DNA from 2 places in the Eubacterium ramulus genome. Region 1 is predicted to be linked to the other one. Evidence: riboswitches for the same ligand, from Rfam matches in the RefSeq annotation. Region 1 holds a riboswitch; the other holds the start of a gene.
The links. Region 1 has a riboswitch for cobalamin ahead of ACIRUQ_RS12135 (TetR/AcrR family transcriptional regulator). Riboswitches for the same ligand answer to the same signal wherever they lie in the genome.
Positions count from the first base shown of each region.

Region 2: it holds a riboswitch for cobalamin, as region 1 does, so the genes downstream of both, ACIRUQ_RS09810 (cadherin-like beta sandwich domain-containing protein) here and ACIRUQ_RS12135 (TetR/AcrR family transcriptional regulator) in region 1, are expected to answer to the same signal.

Region 1 is NZ_CP173382.1:2,578,951-2,585,254, forward strand. Features, by position in the region: gene ACIRUQ_RS12115 (hypothetical protein) at 1-1,164, opposite strand, end outside; gene ACIRUQ_RS12120 (SAM-dependent methyltransferase) at 1,157-2,317, opposite strand; gene ACIRUQ_RS12125 (hypothetical protein) at 2,412-2,831, opposite strand; gene ACIRUQ_RS12130 (cysteine-rich small domain-containing protein) at 2,951-3,232, opposite strand; gene ACIRUQ_RS12135 (TetR/AcrR family transcriptional regulator) at 3,350-3,955, opposite strand; cobalamin riboswitch at 4,094-4,302, opposite strand; gene ACIRUQ_RS12140 (NADP-dependent malic enzyme) at 4,547-5,701, opposite strand; gene ACIRUQ_RS12145 (2-hydroxyacid dehydrogenase) at 5,733-6,304, opposite strand, start outside.
Region 2 is NZ_CP173382.1:2,085,581-2,091,884, reverse strand. Features, by position in the region: gene glnA (type I glutamate--ammonia ligase) at 1-274, shown strand, start outside; gene ACIRUQ_RS09820 (ANTAR domain-containing response regulator) at 294-842, shown strand; gene dapF (diaminopimelate epimerase) at 929-1,789, shown strand; cobalamin riboswitch at 1,922-2,100, shown strand; gene ACIRUQ_RS09810 (cadherin-like beta sandwich domain-containing protein) at 2,368-6,304, shown strand, end outside.

The sequences.
Region 1 (6,304 bases):
TCCTTCATGCTCACCGCAGTTCATATAACCATATACGACAAAATCCAGACTTCCTCCCTCGTCTACCCGAAGGATACGAATATCATGTTCCTGATAATTTTCCCGGATATCCATGCCTTCCTGGCTCCGGAAACTGAAAACTCTCGTCAAATTGTTTTCAATCTGATTGTAGCTCCACAGTTCTCCCTGCTGCACAAAACAGATGACATTTCCTGTCTCATTTGTCTTATATGACACATTTTCAGATCGGATTCCCAGATCAATCATGTCCTTGCTGATCTGATCCCCCTCACCACGGAAAATCTCTTCCATAGTACGCTCAAAACTCAGCAGATAGATTTTTTCCGCGCCGACACGTACCCGGTAATATTCTTCCACATTATAATATTCAGAATTTCCACTGTCACCCACGGAAGACATAATGTATTCCAGCAGAATCACCTGATAATCATCATTCATTTCTTTGATGGAAACCACCGGTGTCGTCACTTCCGTTCCCACAAAATCTCCCCAGCATGCCTGAGACAGACTGTTATTAATTGTCACTTTCTGAAGTGTCGTATTATCTGCTGCGGAAGATGGTTCCATATAGGAACTCAGTTCAGACTGACGTTCCTTATTCATAGTAATGGCATGAAACTCCTCCACAAAATCCACGCATGCGTCAATCTGACTCTTTCCTACTTCCATAATTCTCGTATAGTAATAGCTGGTCTGCTCTCCGGCTGTCACCTGCAGGATCAGCTGATATTCCGTCTGCTCTTCCAACAGATTTTCTACGCTGATGGTTCCGGTCACCGCCGTTTTGTCTCCGGACACCTGGACGTTTCCGTCCTGTACCAGCCGGTCTCCGTTCAGACTCCGGATCTGGAATGATACTTCTTTAATCTTATTATCATAAGGATCGATCCGCAGAGACAGTTTTCCGTTCTCCGGCAACGGTGTAATTGTATCCCGCATGGAAATGACTGACATTTCCTCCACATAACCATGCAGTTCATTCAACGGATGCCCATTATCCTCAAAATAAACCACCGGAAGCGTCGGTGCCGCCAGATCTGTGGTCAGATCCTTTGTCTCATGATTCGTCAGCTTTGAAAAAGTAAACAATGCTACAATAAAAACTGCCAGCAAAATCAAAATTTTCTGTATTCCTCTACGCATCTGCTGCATCCCTTTCTTCTCTCATCAGTGCCGCCAGTGTTGGGGAAACATGCAGTTCCTCCATCATCTTTGTCAGTTCCTCCGCCCGTTTCTGTCTGCCGGATTTCACTGCACGGAGCAGAATATTTTTCGGTGTATGTTCCATATCAATAAACTCCAGAACCTGCACCTGATATCCAGCCTCCTCCAACAAATTTGCCCGGATGGCATCTGTCAGCAGCGCAGACATCCGCTCTTTGATCAGCCCGTATTTCAACACCGGCTGCAGCAACTCATTTTCAATCTGACGATTTACCTCATGCTGACAACATGGTACAGACAAAATGACCTTTGCTCCCCAGCGCACTGCTTTATCCAGAGCATAATCGGTCGCCGTATCACAGGCATGCAGCGTCACCACCATGTCCACATGATCCACGCCGTCATAATCCGCGATATCACCAGTCAAAAATGTCAGCTTCTCATAGCCGTAATCCTCTGCCAGCTGCTGGCAGTGTACGATTACATCTGCCTTGAGATCCAGCCCGATGATCCTTACATCATAGTGTTTCAACTCATGCAGATAATAATACATGGCAAATGTCAGATAGGATTTTCCACATCCGAAATCTATAATAACAGATTCCCTGTCTTTTGGAAGCTCCGGAACAATATCTTCAATAAATTCTAAGAAACGGTTCATCTGGCGAAACTTATCATATCTGGAATGAACAATTTTCCCTTCTTTTGTCTGCACCCCAAGGTCATGCAGAAACGGTACCGGAATATCCGGATCCAAAATATATTTTTTCCGGCGGTTATGCTCCAGTGGGGCAGCAGGCACCGGGCAGCCGCTCTTAAGCTGGCGCACCGTCCGTTTACCTTTTTTACTGACCAGAACCTGCACCTGTTTTTTCGGATGAAGGACTTCCAATTGCCGAAATCCTTCCATCCAGCCCGCCACCTTTTCATACACTTCTTCCTCTGTCAGATTATAGTGCTGCACCTGTTTTTCCGTATAGGCACTTGCCTGAAACACCAACTGCTCCTTCAGCAGCACCGGACGGATTTCAATCTTTCTTACACTATCTTTTTTCCGCGGACCACTGATGATGATTTTTGCCAGATGTTGATCCATACAGTCCGCCAGTATCTCTTTCCATTCATTTATCATAATATATCTCTTTTCTATCGTTATTATCCATGGTATTCGCTACAAGAGTTTCTACTGTGCTAATTATAGGGTATCTTTTTGCGTCATACAAGCCCTAATACCATCTCCGACACCGATAATGCCTGCATCTTCTTCGATACATTTCCTGCATCAGCATCACCTGGATCAGATGAAAATAACGTTCCTCTACCTGAAGCCGTCCCTCCTCGTCTATATGATCCGGATTCAGCTCCCGGTATATTTTCCTGCAGAGCATTTCCAGCATCAGCCGGTCCGGATAACGATCATACATCATGCTGCCTTCATATTCCATCCGGTCACACTCCCGGTCTACCAGACTCTGAATCTGCCGCGCGTCCCTCGGATACAGTTCCTGCATCCGCCTGCAATCCTTCTCATATTCCGTCTCCTCAAATAGCGTATTCTGCATGGGATATGTCATATAAAAGGGCATTTTATCCCCAGTGTACGGATCCTGTTCCATCCATGAATATCTTTCCTGTCCGAAATTCATATTACACTCCAAAAGAAATCTATTTCTTATCACAACATATGCACAAAAAGAAAAATCTGTGTTCTTCCATCGAAAAACACAGACTCTTCATGTTTGTTTCACAAAAGAATTGAAAATAATCAGGCCTCCATACATCTTGGCTTTTTGCGGATCCGTTCTGCGATCAACAGATATTTGTTCATCACATGTGCATATCCTTCTCTGCAATGAGGAAGCGTGCAGTTGGAACAATTTTTAATACCATTTGGCAGATACTCAAAATTGCCTCCGCACTCATCGCCCAGCAGATACAGCGGACAATAACAGAACAGACAGTTAAAATCCTCATCTGCAACCCCTTTGTGACATGGGAAATACTCACATGCACGATTCTGAAAAAAATCAAATCCTTCTTTCTTCATAATAACCTCCTACATGATACTTAATAATGAAACTTATCTATTTTCCCACTCTTTTTCTATCAATTTAAATTCAAGTCAAACGAATCTGCTGCTTATACAAACCAGATCCGTCGCACGTTATTTTACTGCGGTTGCTTTCTGCTGAAATATCTGGGAAAAACTGTCCACATGACGATCCAGAATATCCACCACACTCTCCTTCTCCTCTGCTCCGTCATAAATACTGTAAAGCAGAAAAATCGGCCCGTAAAAGTCCAGTACAAGTTGTCGTGCCTTCTGGCTGTCTTTGGTCAGCTGCTCAAAAATCGGCTCCATATAAGACACCGGCCCTTTTGCCAGATATCTCTGATAGAGATTTGCCATCCGCGGATCGCGGTACTGCTCCAGCGTCAGCACTCTCCGGAAACAACTTGGGAATTCTTCGCTGGTCCAATAAGAAAATTGTTCCTTCGTATATGTCTTGATATCATCATAAGATACCTGTCTTTCACTTAGAAAATCCTCACCCTGTTGTTCCTCCGGCAGACCATACTCGGATGCTTTCTCGACAATGCTGTCCAGAATTTCCTGTTTACTCTTATAATGTTTGTACAATGCAGCTTTTGTCACTCCTAATTTTGCTGCAATGTCATTCATTGAGGTTCCGGTGTACCCATTCTGTGAAAAAAGCTGTAACGCTTCTTCCAGTATTCGTTCTTTCATTGGTTTTTCGTTTCGTTTCATACTTGCCCTCCTGACTAAAAATTCTTCTCCAGGAATTGAATTTTGCAAATAAAAACTGCGGCAAGCCATTTCAGACTGCCGCAGCCGATTTTCTGCAAAACATACATACTAAACCCATTCATTCCAATTCCGAAAATGAATAAGCATTTCCATTTAAGCAGGTCTCCTGACTTACATATCAACAGCGTCTCTGCATTGCCTTCTCAGGATTGTTCCCAATGACTGACTTTCGTCTCATGCAGCGCCTCCATGCATACAGTGGCGGTACCGTTCCGGATTCTGACCGGATTCACTATTCTTCACGTATTTCCGCTTCATTGCTTTGAACTGACTCATACCCACAGTTCTGTATCAATACAAAATACATGACACTTAAATGTTCTATTCAGATGCTTATAGTATACAGAATAGCTCATAAAAAGTCAATCCATGGTTGAAAAAAAGTTTCCGATTGGTTACTGTTACATCTGATGTTTTTCCAAAATACACAAAGAAGCCACCCTGACATGATAGTTGATGATATATTCAGAGTAGCTTCTTTTTAATTTTATTTTGGAGAGGGTTTGAAAGTTTTCACTTATTTTACTGTAATCAATGTTTTACACAAGCTTTTACAGCAGCACTGACAGCTTCTGCCACACGCTCATCGAAAGCTTCCGGCAAAATATTATCCTCGGAAAGATCTTCCTCTGCCACAAGTCCTGCCACCGCATTCGCTGCAATCAGCTTCATCTCATCTGTGATCTTTGTGGCCCGGCTTTCCAATGCACCTTTAAAGATCCCTGGAAAAACCACCACATTGTTTACCTGATTCGGGAAATCACTTCGTCCCGTTCCAACAACTCTTGCACCTGCCGCTTTTGCCACATCCGGCATAATTTCCGGTACCGGATTTGCCATGGCAAAAAGAATGGCATCTTTGTTCATACCTGCAACCATTTCTGCGGTCACAATGTTTGGTGCTGATACACCGACAAAGATATCCGCGCCTTTCAGTGCATCTGCCAGTGTACCCGTCCTATCTTCCAGATTCGTCACCTTCTGCATTTCTTTCTGCATCCAGTTCAGATTCGCAGAATGGCTGTTGATTATACCGTTAATATCACACATGGTGATCTCTGGAAAACCATAGAGCAACAGCAATTTTGTAATGGCAATACCTGCTGAACCTGCTCCGTTTACAACAATTTTACACTTCTCTTTCTGTTTTCCGACCACCTTTAGCGCATTAATGATACCTGCCAGCACCACAATCGCTGTTCCGTGCTGATCGTCATGAAATACCGGAATGTCCAGTTCCTGTTTCAGTCGTTCCTCAATTTCAAAACAACGCGGTGCGGAAATATCTTCCAGATTGATACCGCCAAATCCCGGTGAAAGTGCTTTTACAATACGGATGATTTCCTCTGTATCCTGTGTATCCAGACAGATTGGAATCGCATTTACACCACCAAATTCTTTAAACAATACTGCTTTTCCTTCCATTACCGGCATAGCTGCTTTTGCACCGATATTTCCAAGACCGAGCACCGCACTTCCATCTGATACAACTGCGATCGTATTGCCTTTCATCGTATAGCGGTATACTTCCTCTTCATTTTCTGCTATTTTTTTACAAGGTTCTGCTACACCCGGTGTATATGCAATTGCTAAATCTTCCCGTGTCTTTACCGGGGTTTTTGAACTGATTTCTAGTTTTCCTTTCCACTCTTCATGTAATTTGAGTGCTTTTTCATTGATCGTCATATCTGTGTTCCTTTTTTTACCACCAGCAATCCTACATTATATTCTGCGGTGTTCCATTCAAATATTTCACTACATTGTCAAATACAATTATTGCCCGTTTCACCATAGCTTCCTTACTTGCAAAAGCCACATGTGGTGTCAAAATGGTATGTTTTGCATTCACAAGCGGATGTGTCTTTGCAATTGGCGGTTCTGTCTCAAACACATCAATGCAAGCGCCTGCAATCTTGTCATTATTTAATGCATCTGCCAGTGCCTGACTGTCGAGAACCGGTCCTCTCGCTGTATTGATCAGTACAGCATTGGGTTTCATCAGGGCAATCTTCTCTGCACTGATCAGACCTTTTGTCTCTGCATTTGACGGCACATGTAAGGAGATGATATCACTCTCTGCCATCAGCTCATCCAGTGACACATAGCGGACATTGTCCATCTCCTTCTTTGTCCGGCTGTACGCAAGCACCTCACAGCCAAAAGCTGCCGCAATTCTTGCTACGTTCATTCCAATAGCGCCGGTTCCTACAACACCGAACTTCTTGCCCTCCAGTTCACAGCCGATCAGACCGTCTTTCGTACCTTCCCGTCTGGTTGCAGCATCACAGG
Region 2 (6,304 bases), 490 kb from region 1:
ACTGGATGGCATTAAGAACAAAATCACACCGCCGGAAAATATACAGAAAAATATTTTCCATATGACAGAGGAAGAGAAAGAGCAGCTGCATATCAAATCCCTGCCGACGAATCTGTACGATGCGGTATGCGCTATGGAAAGGGATGCTTTTATCCGTGAAATCCTGGGTGAGCATATCAGCAACGTATATATCGGTTCCAAAAAGGACGAATGGAATCGTTACTGCAAAGCTGTAACGGAATGGGAAGTGGACACATATCTCGACAAATTTTAAAAAGGTGGACGGTTGAGTTTTGACAAGGATAATTGTTGCATTCCCGAAAGTGGAAAACGGGAAAAATATAAAAAATGTACTCGTCAGAAACGGCTATCAGGTGGTCTGTGTCTGTACCAACGGTGCACAGGTTATTCAGGAAGCAAACGGTCTGCAGGACGGACTTGTGCTTTGCACTTATAAATTGTCAGATATGATTTATCAGGAACTGGCGGAATGTCTGCCGCCGGGGTTTGAGATGATCGTTATTTCCACAAAGGATCAGTGGAACGAGAACGGTACGCCAGGTATCGTCGGTCTGTCTGTGCCGTTGAAAATCCATGAATTGCTGTCCACGGTGGAAATGGTATCTTACAATCTGGAACGGAAACGCCGGAAGCGGCGGAATGCTCCGCGGAAGCGTACAAAAGAAGAGCAGGAGCTGGTGGATCGAGCAAAGGCCATTTTGATGGAGCGAAATCAGATGACGGAGGAAGAGGCCCATCGTTATCTGCAGAAGACGAGTATGGACAATGGAACCAGTTTTACCGAGACGGCACAGATGATCCTCGGTATGCTGGATTCGTAACTTGTCTGAAGTTGTAAAAAAGAGAAATTGCACAAATGTGCAGTGTCATACATATAATATCCAGACAGGATATGTGGAGTATGCACATGGAATTTGTGAAAATGCATGGTCTGGGAAATGATTTTATCATTCTTGATGATACGGATCACAGACAGAAAAACGGCAGAGAGGACTTTGAAACAGAAAAGCATTGCTGTGAGGAAAGTGAGCTGTCGCCGGAGCTGGTAAGACATTTCTGTGACCGGCACCGCGGTATCGGAGCCGATGGTGTTATCTGTGTGTGCAATGCGGGACATCCACAGGCAGATTTTCGGATGAAACTGTACAATGCGGATGGAAGCCAGGCAAGAATGTGCGGCAATGGCATCCGCTGTCTGGGCAAATATGTGTATGATCATGGAAAAACAGAAAAAGTGAATCTGCTGATCGAGACGGATGCAGGATTGTACCGTCTGCAGCTGATAAAAAAGGAAGAAACGGACAGGATATGCTCAGTTCGGGTGGATATGGGAACCCCGGATTTTGTGCCGGAGCACATATCTGCCCGTTTTTTGTTGTTCCGGCCGGTTTGTGTATCCATGGGAAATCCGCACTGTGTACTGTTTGTGGAAAGTAGGGAAGCAATGATGCAGTTCCCGTTAAAACAGGAAGGAACCGTTATTGGAAATGAGGAGATATTTCCGGAAGGGGTGAATGTGGAAGTTGTCTGGGTACAGGATGCAGAGCATCTGTGGATGCGGGTCTGGGAACGGGGCTGCGGTGAAACCTTTGCTTGTGGAACCGGAGCCTGCGCAGCGGTGGCAGCTGCCATGCGGCAGAAAAAATGCGGTGCATCCGTGCTGGTAAGAATGACCGGGGGAGAGCTTCTGGTACAATATGACAGACGTCATGGGCACCTTTATCTGACAGGACCGGCAGAGGAAATCTGCCATGGGAAGTTTGGATAAATTGCGTTTATAATTGTGAAAAAATACCAAAGATAACTTTTGGAAGTTCAGATAAATCGTTTTTTTGCTGAAAAATAGCGGCAAATCCATTGACAGAATATGGTGCATAGGATATGATAAAAAACAGAAAAGAATACAGGAATATGCAGTTGTGAAATAGATATTTTTCTGGAAGTCCGGTTAGATTCCGGCACGGCTTATCCCCGCTGTAATGAGAACGAACACTGTCAGATCCACTGGGAAACTGGGAAGGGACAGCAAGTAGGTATGAACTCTTAGTCAGAATACAGTCAATTGCGTATAGATACTACACATATCCGATGGCATAAACGGATGTTTATTTTTTTTCAAAAAATCAGGAAAAATGGGGTGAAAATCTGGATTTTTTATAAAAAATGTATCGCAGAGATCGTGAATTAGCATAACATTTTTTTCTGAAAAGCTGTGAACGGATGGGGTATACCTGGCTTTTTAAATATGATACGGAAGGGGGACCGGTTTAAAAGGCAACAGGCAAATTGCGTGCAGAATCCAAGCATGGACAGAAGCACGCTGCAATAAGGAGGAGGAACGTAGATATGAGAAAACGATGGCTTGCGCTCTTACTGAGCTGTGCTGTTGCGGTAAACACTTGTGTAGTACCCGCTGCAGCCACCACAGTAAGCGATGCGGCGATTGCGACACAGCAGACCGTTTCGGCAGAAGATGCTGAAACACAACAGATTGATTCAGATGAAAATACAAAAGCACAGGGAGGACAGAATGCTGATCTGTATACTTCCGATGTTGCTTCCACAGAAACAGATACGACGGCTGTTTCAGAGACACATGATTTTCTGAGTGGTGTCCTGGTGTCCGGTATTTCCGGCGAAAAAGCTTTTGAAAACGGCGAGGTAACTATTCCGGCAGATACAAGTGCAACGTATCTGTCCATGAAGCCGGTGCTGAATTCAGAAGCTTCCAAAGATCCGTCCATGAAATATACATTCAAGTATATCGATCTGGATGGAAAAGAGTTTACAAAAGAAGATACGGCACGTAACGTATATGTGCGATTTGACCAGGCCTTCCTGGGAGTGAGCGGAAAAGGAAATGATCTGAGTCTCACAGTAACCAAGGGAGATGTGACTGAAACGTATGTTATCCATGTAGTGCGATCTGCAAAACTATCCGGTCTGTCCATGACAGATCATAACGGAAATGCAGTTTCCATCAGTCCGTCTTTTTCTTCCAAAAAGACTGCTTATACAGCACAGGTACTGGACAATGTATCAAATGTAACGATCAAAGCAATCGATCCGGTAGAGTTACAGAATCCGGAGGAATCCGAGATTCTGTTCAACGGAACAGCATCCGCAGACGGTACATATAAGCTGGATGTGGCAGACGGTGAGAACGTCGTTACGATCAAACCAAACAATGGCGCAGCAAGCGCAGACGAATATACACTGACGATCACAAAAGCAGCATCCGCTACTCTTGATGTGAATGTAGAGCCGGCAAACGCACAGGTGTGTCTGTATACTGACAAGGGTGAGCGTATTTATCAGGATAATGGTAAATACTATCTCGCTCCGAATACAGAGTATACATGGACTGCATCCTGTGAAGGATATGTGGGAAAAACAGATAAGATCACTCTGACAGAAGCGTCCACACTGGATATCACACTGGACAAAGCCGCTGAAGGTGAAAAACTTCCACAGCTGAAAGCAGAGTATCCGGGATTCCGTGCAGACTCCAACAATCAGTCCGTTATCAATGCAAAAACTCCTATTACAAAAGAAAGTATCGAAGTAAAATGGGAGCGTCAGATGGGTACATCTGTATCGCCTTCCAGCGGAAGTACACCGGTTATCGTAGATAACAAGGTATATACACAGTCCGGCGGTAAATTATATATGCTGGACAAAGAGACAGGTGAAGTCTTAAAGAGCAGCGACTGTTTCATGAATGCAGGATTCAACCTGATTCCGGTTACCTATGCAGACGGAATGATCTTCGTTCCGCTGGGCGGCGGTATCCAGTGCTTCAACGCTTCCACACTGGAATCTCTCTGGTGTTATAAAGGAAGAACCGGTGCCTGCAACAGCCCGATCCGTTATGAGAACGGAAGGATTTATGTAGGTTTCCAGATGGGCGATTTTGTGTGTCTGACAGCGACTGATGAAGATCCGTCCAACCAGACCGAAATGAAGACACCGTTATGGACCAATTACAGTACGAAAGGTTACTGGTGGGCCGGCGCATGGACAAATGACAACTATGTATTTGCCGTAGACGCAGGCGGCGCACTGATGGTCATGGATAAAAATACCGGTGTGACCGTACAGCGGATCCAGACAAAAGCAGACAAAGTAAGAAGTGATGTTTCCTATTATAACGGAAGAATCTACTTCTCTACACAGAGCGGATATCTGTATTCCTACAACCTGGCAGCAGATGGAAAAGTAGATCTGGATAACCTGATCGAGCCGTTATATTATGGCGGTGCAAGTACCTGTACACCGGCTATTTACAACAACCGTCTCTACATCGGTATTTCCGGTGGCAGTGGTTTTGGTGAGGATGGAGCGTCTATCCTGGTAGCGGATATCAATCCGGAGACAGGTGCCATGAGCAAAGCTTATCTGGTTCCGACCAAATCTGATTTTGCATATTGCCAGACATCCGGACTGATCATCAACGGCTATGAAGAAGAGACCGGATATGTATATGTATACTTCCTGGTAAACAGTGCAAAAGGTTCTCTGTACATGGTAAAAGATAAGCCAGGTATGACAGAAGCGGATCCGGAGAGTGGATTATTCTACAATCCGAGCCATGAGCAGTACTGTATCGCAAGTGCGGTAGCCGACAGCGATGGAACCATTTACCTGAAAAATGATTCCGCATGGCAGTTTGCACTCAAACGTGCAGAATCCTATCTGACCGACGTGGAAGTGACAGGCGGCAATGCAGTCATAGATGGCGGCAACGATTTTGCAGGAAGTGTTGCAGATCATACGGTAAATGTAGATCTGAATACATCAAAAGTTACGATGAACCTGACCGCTAATGCAGGTACAGAAGTACGTATCAATAGTGTTCCGGGTGCAAAACAGGATATTACATTGACCGGTGATACAACACCGGTAGAAGTACAGCTGATCAAAGGTGAGTCCACAAGAGTATACAACTTTGTAATCTACCGTGGACCGACATTAAGCAGCATGAACATTACCGACAATCCAAATGCCGGCATGGGAAAAGTATTTACCATGGATTCCGCGTTTGATCCGGTTCAGACAAATTATTCCGCAGGTCTTACGCTTGCATCCAGTATCCGTTCTGCATATATCTGGGTAAATTGGACAAACAGTACAGATGTTCTGACTGCAACCGCTGTCAGCGGTGTAAGAAACAAAGCAGAAGGCGACAGCATTAATATAAGAACTAACTATAAAGGCGATCGCAATATCTGCGTCGATTTTTCTGATTACACTGCAGGAGTTGCTACTTCAGCAACGGTAAAACTGACTCTGACATCCGCAGATGGTACACAGACAAGAGATTATCTCGTAACCGTTTACACAAACGGTGCACTGCCGGTTCTGACAATTGCGGATGATGCAGTAGCTGAGCGTACAGACAACAGTGCAAAGATTAATGTAACAGCAAACAAAGCAGGTACTTTATATTACCTGGTACAGAAAGCGGATAAAGCAGCCCCGGACGCAGCAACCATTCAGAAAGATGGTAAGAGTGCAGATGCAGTTGAGGGCGCAAATACGTTAGAACTGACAGATCTGACAAAAGCAGGATACAAAGTATATATGCTGCTGAAACAGGAAGATGGAAAAGTATCCGGAATCCGCAGCGTTGCTCTGGAAGAAATTCCGGAGAAACATGAGTTAATAAGTGCATTGGCAGTGTCCGGAATATCCGGAAACCAGGCTTTTGATCAGAAAGGCGAAGTAACATTTTTTGTAGATTCTGACAGTGACAGTGTTGGCTTCAAACCGCTCCTTGCTTCCGGTGCAAACAGTGATAATGAGGTAAAATATTCATTCCGTTACATCAGTCAGGATGGCAGAGAAGTTACACAGGCCGGCAGCGCAAATAATTCCTATATCTGGTTCAATGATAAACTGATTGAAGCCAGCGGAAAAGGCAATGATATTTACATGACTGTGACAAAGGGTGACGCAGAAGAACATTATGTCATTCATGTAAAACGCAACGGAATCTTAAAAAATCTGACATTAACGGATCAGAATGGTGATGCCATTGCATTTACACCTAAATTCTCTTATAAGACAACCGAGTATTCCGTGGATGTATTAGACGATGTTTCTTCTGTTACTTTTGCAGCAGTAGATCCGGCATACAGCAGTAAGCCGGAGGACTCCGATGTTCTGTTTAATGGCGAAAGTGCCAAAGGCGGTGTTTACACACTGGCACTCAAAAACGGTGAGAATAAAGTAGCAGTGAAGGTAAATAACGGTTCCGAGAATCCGATTATCTACAATGTTA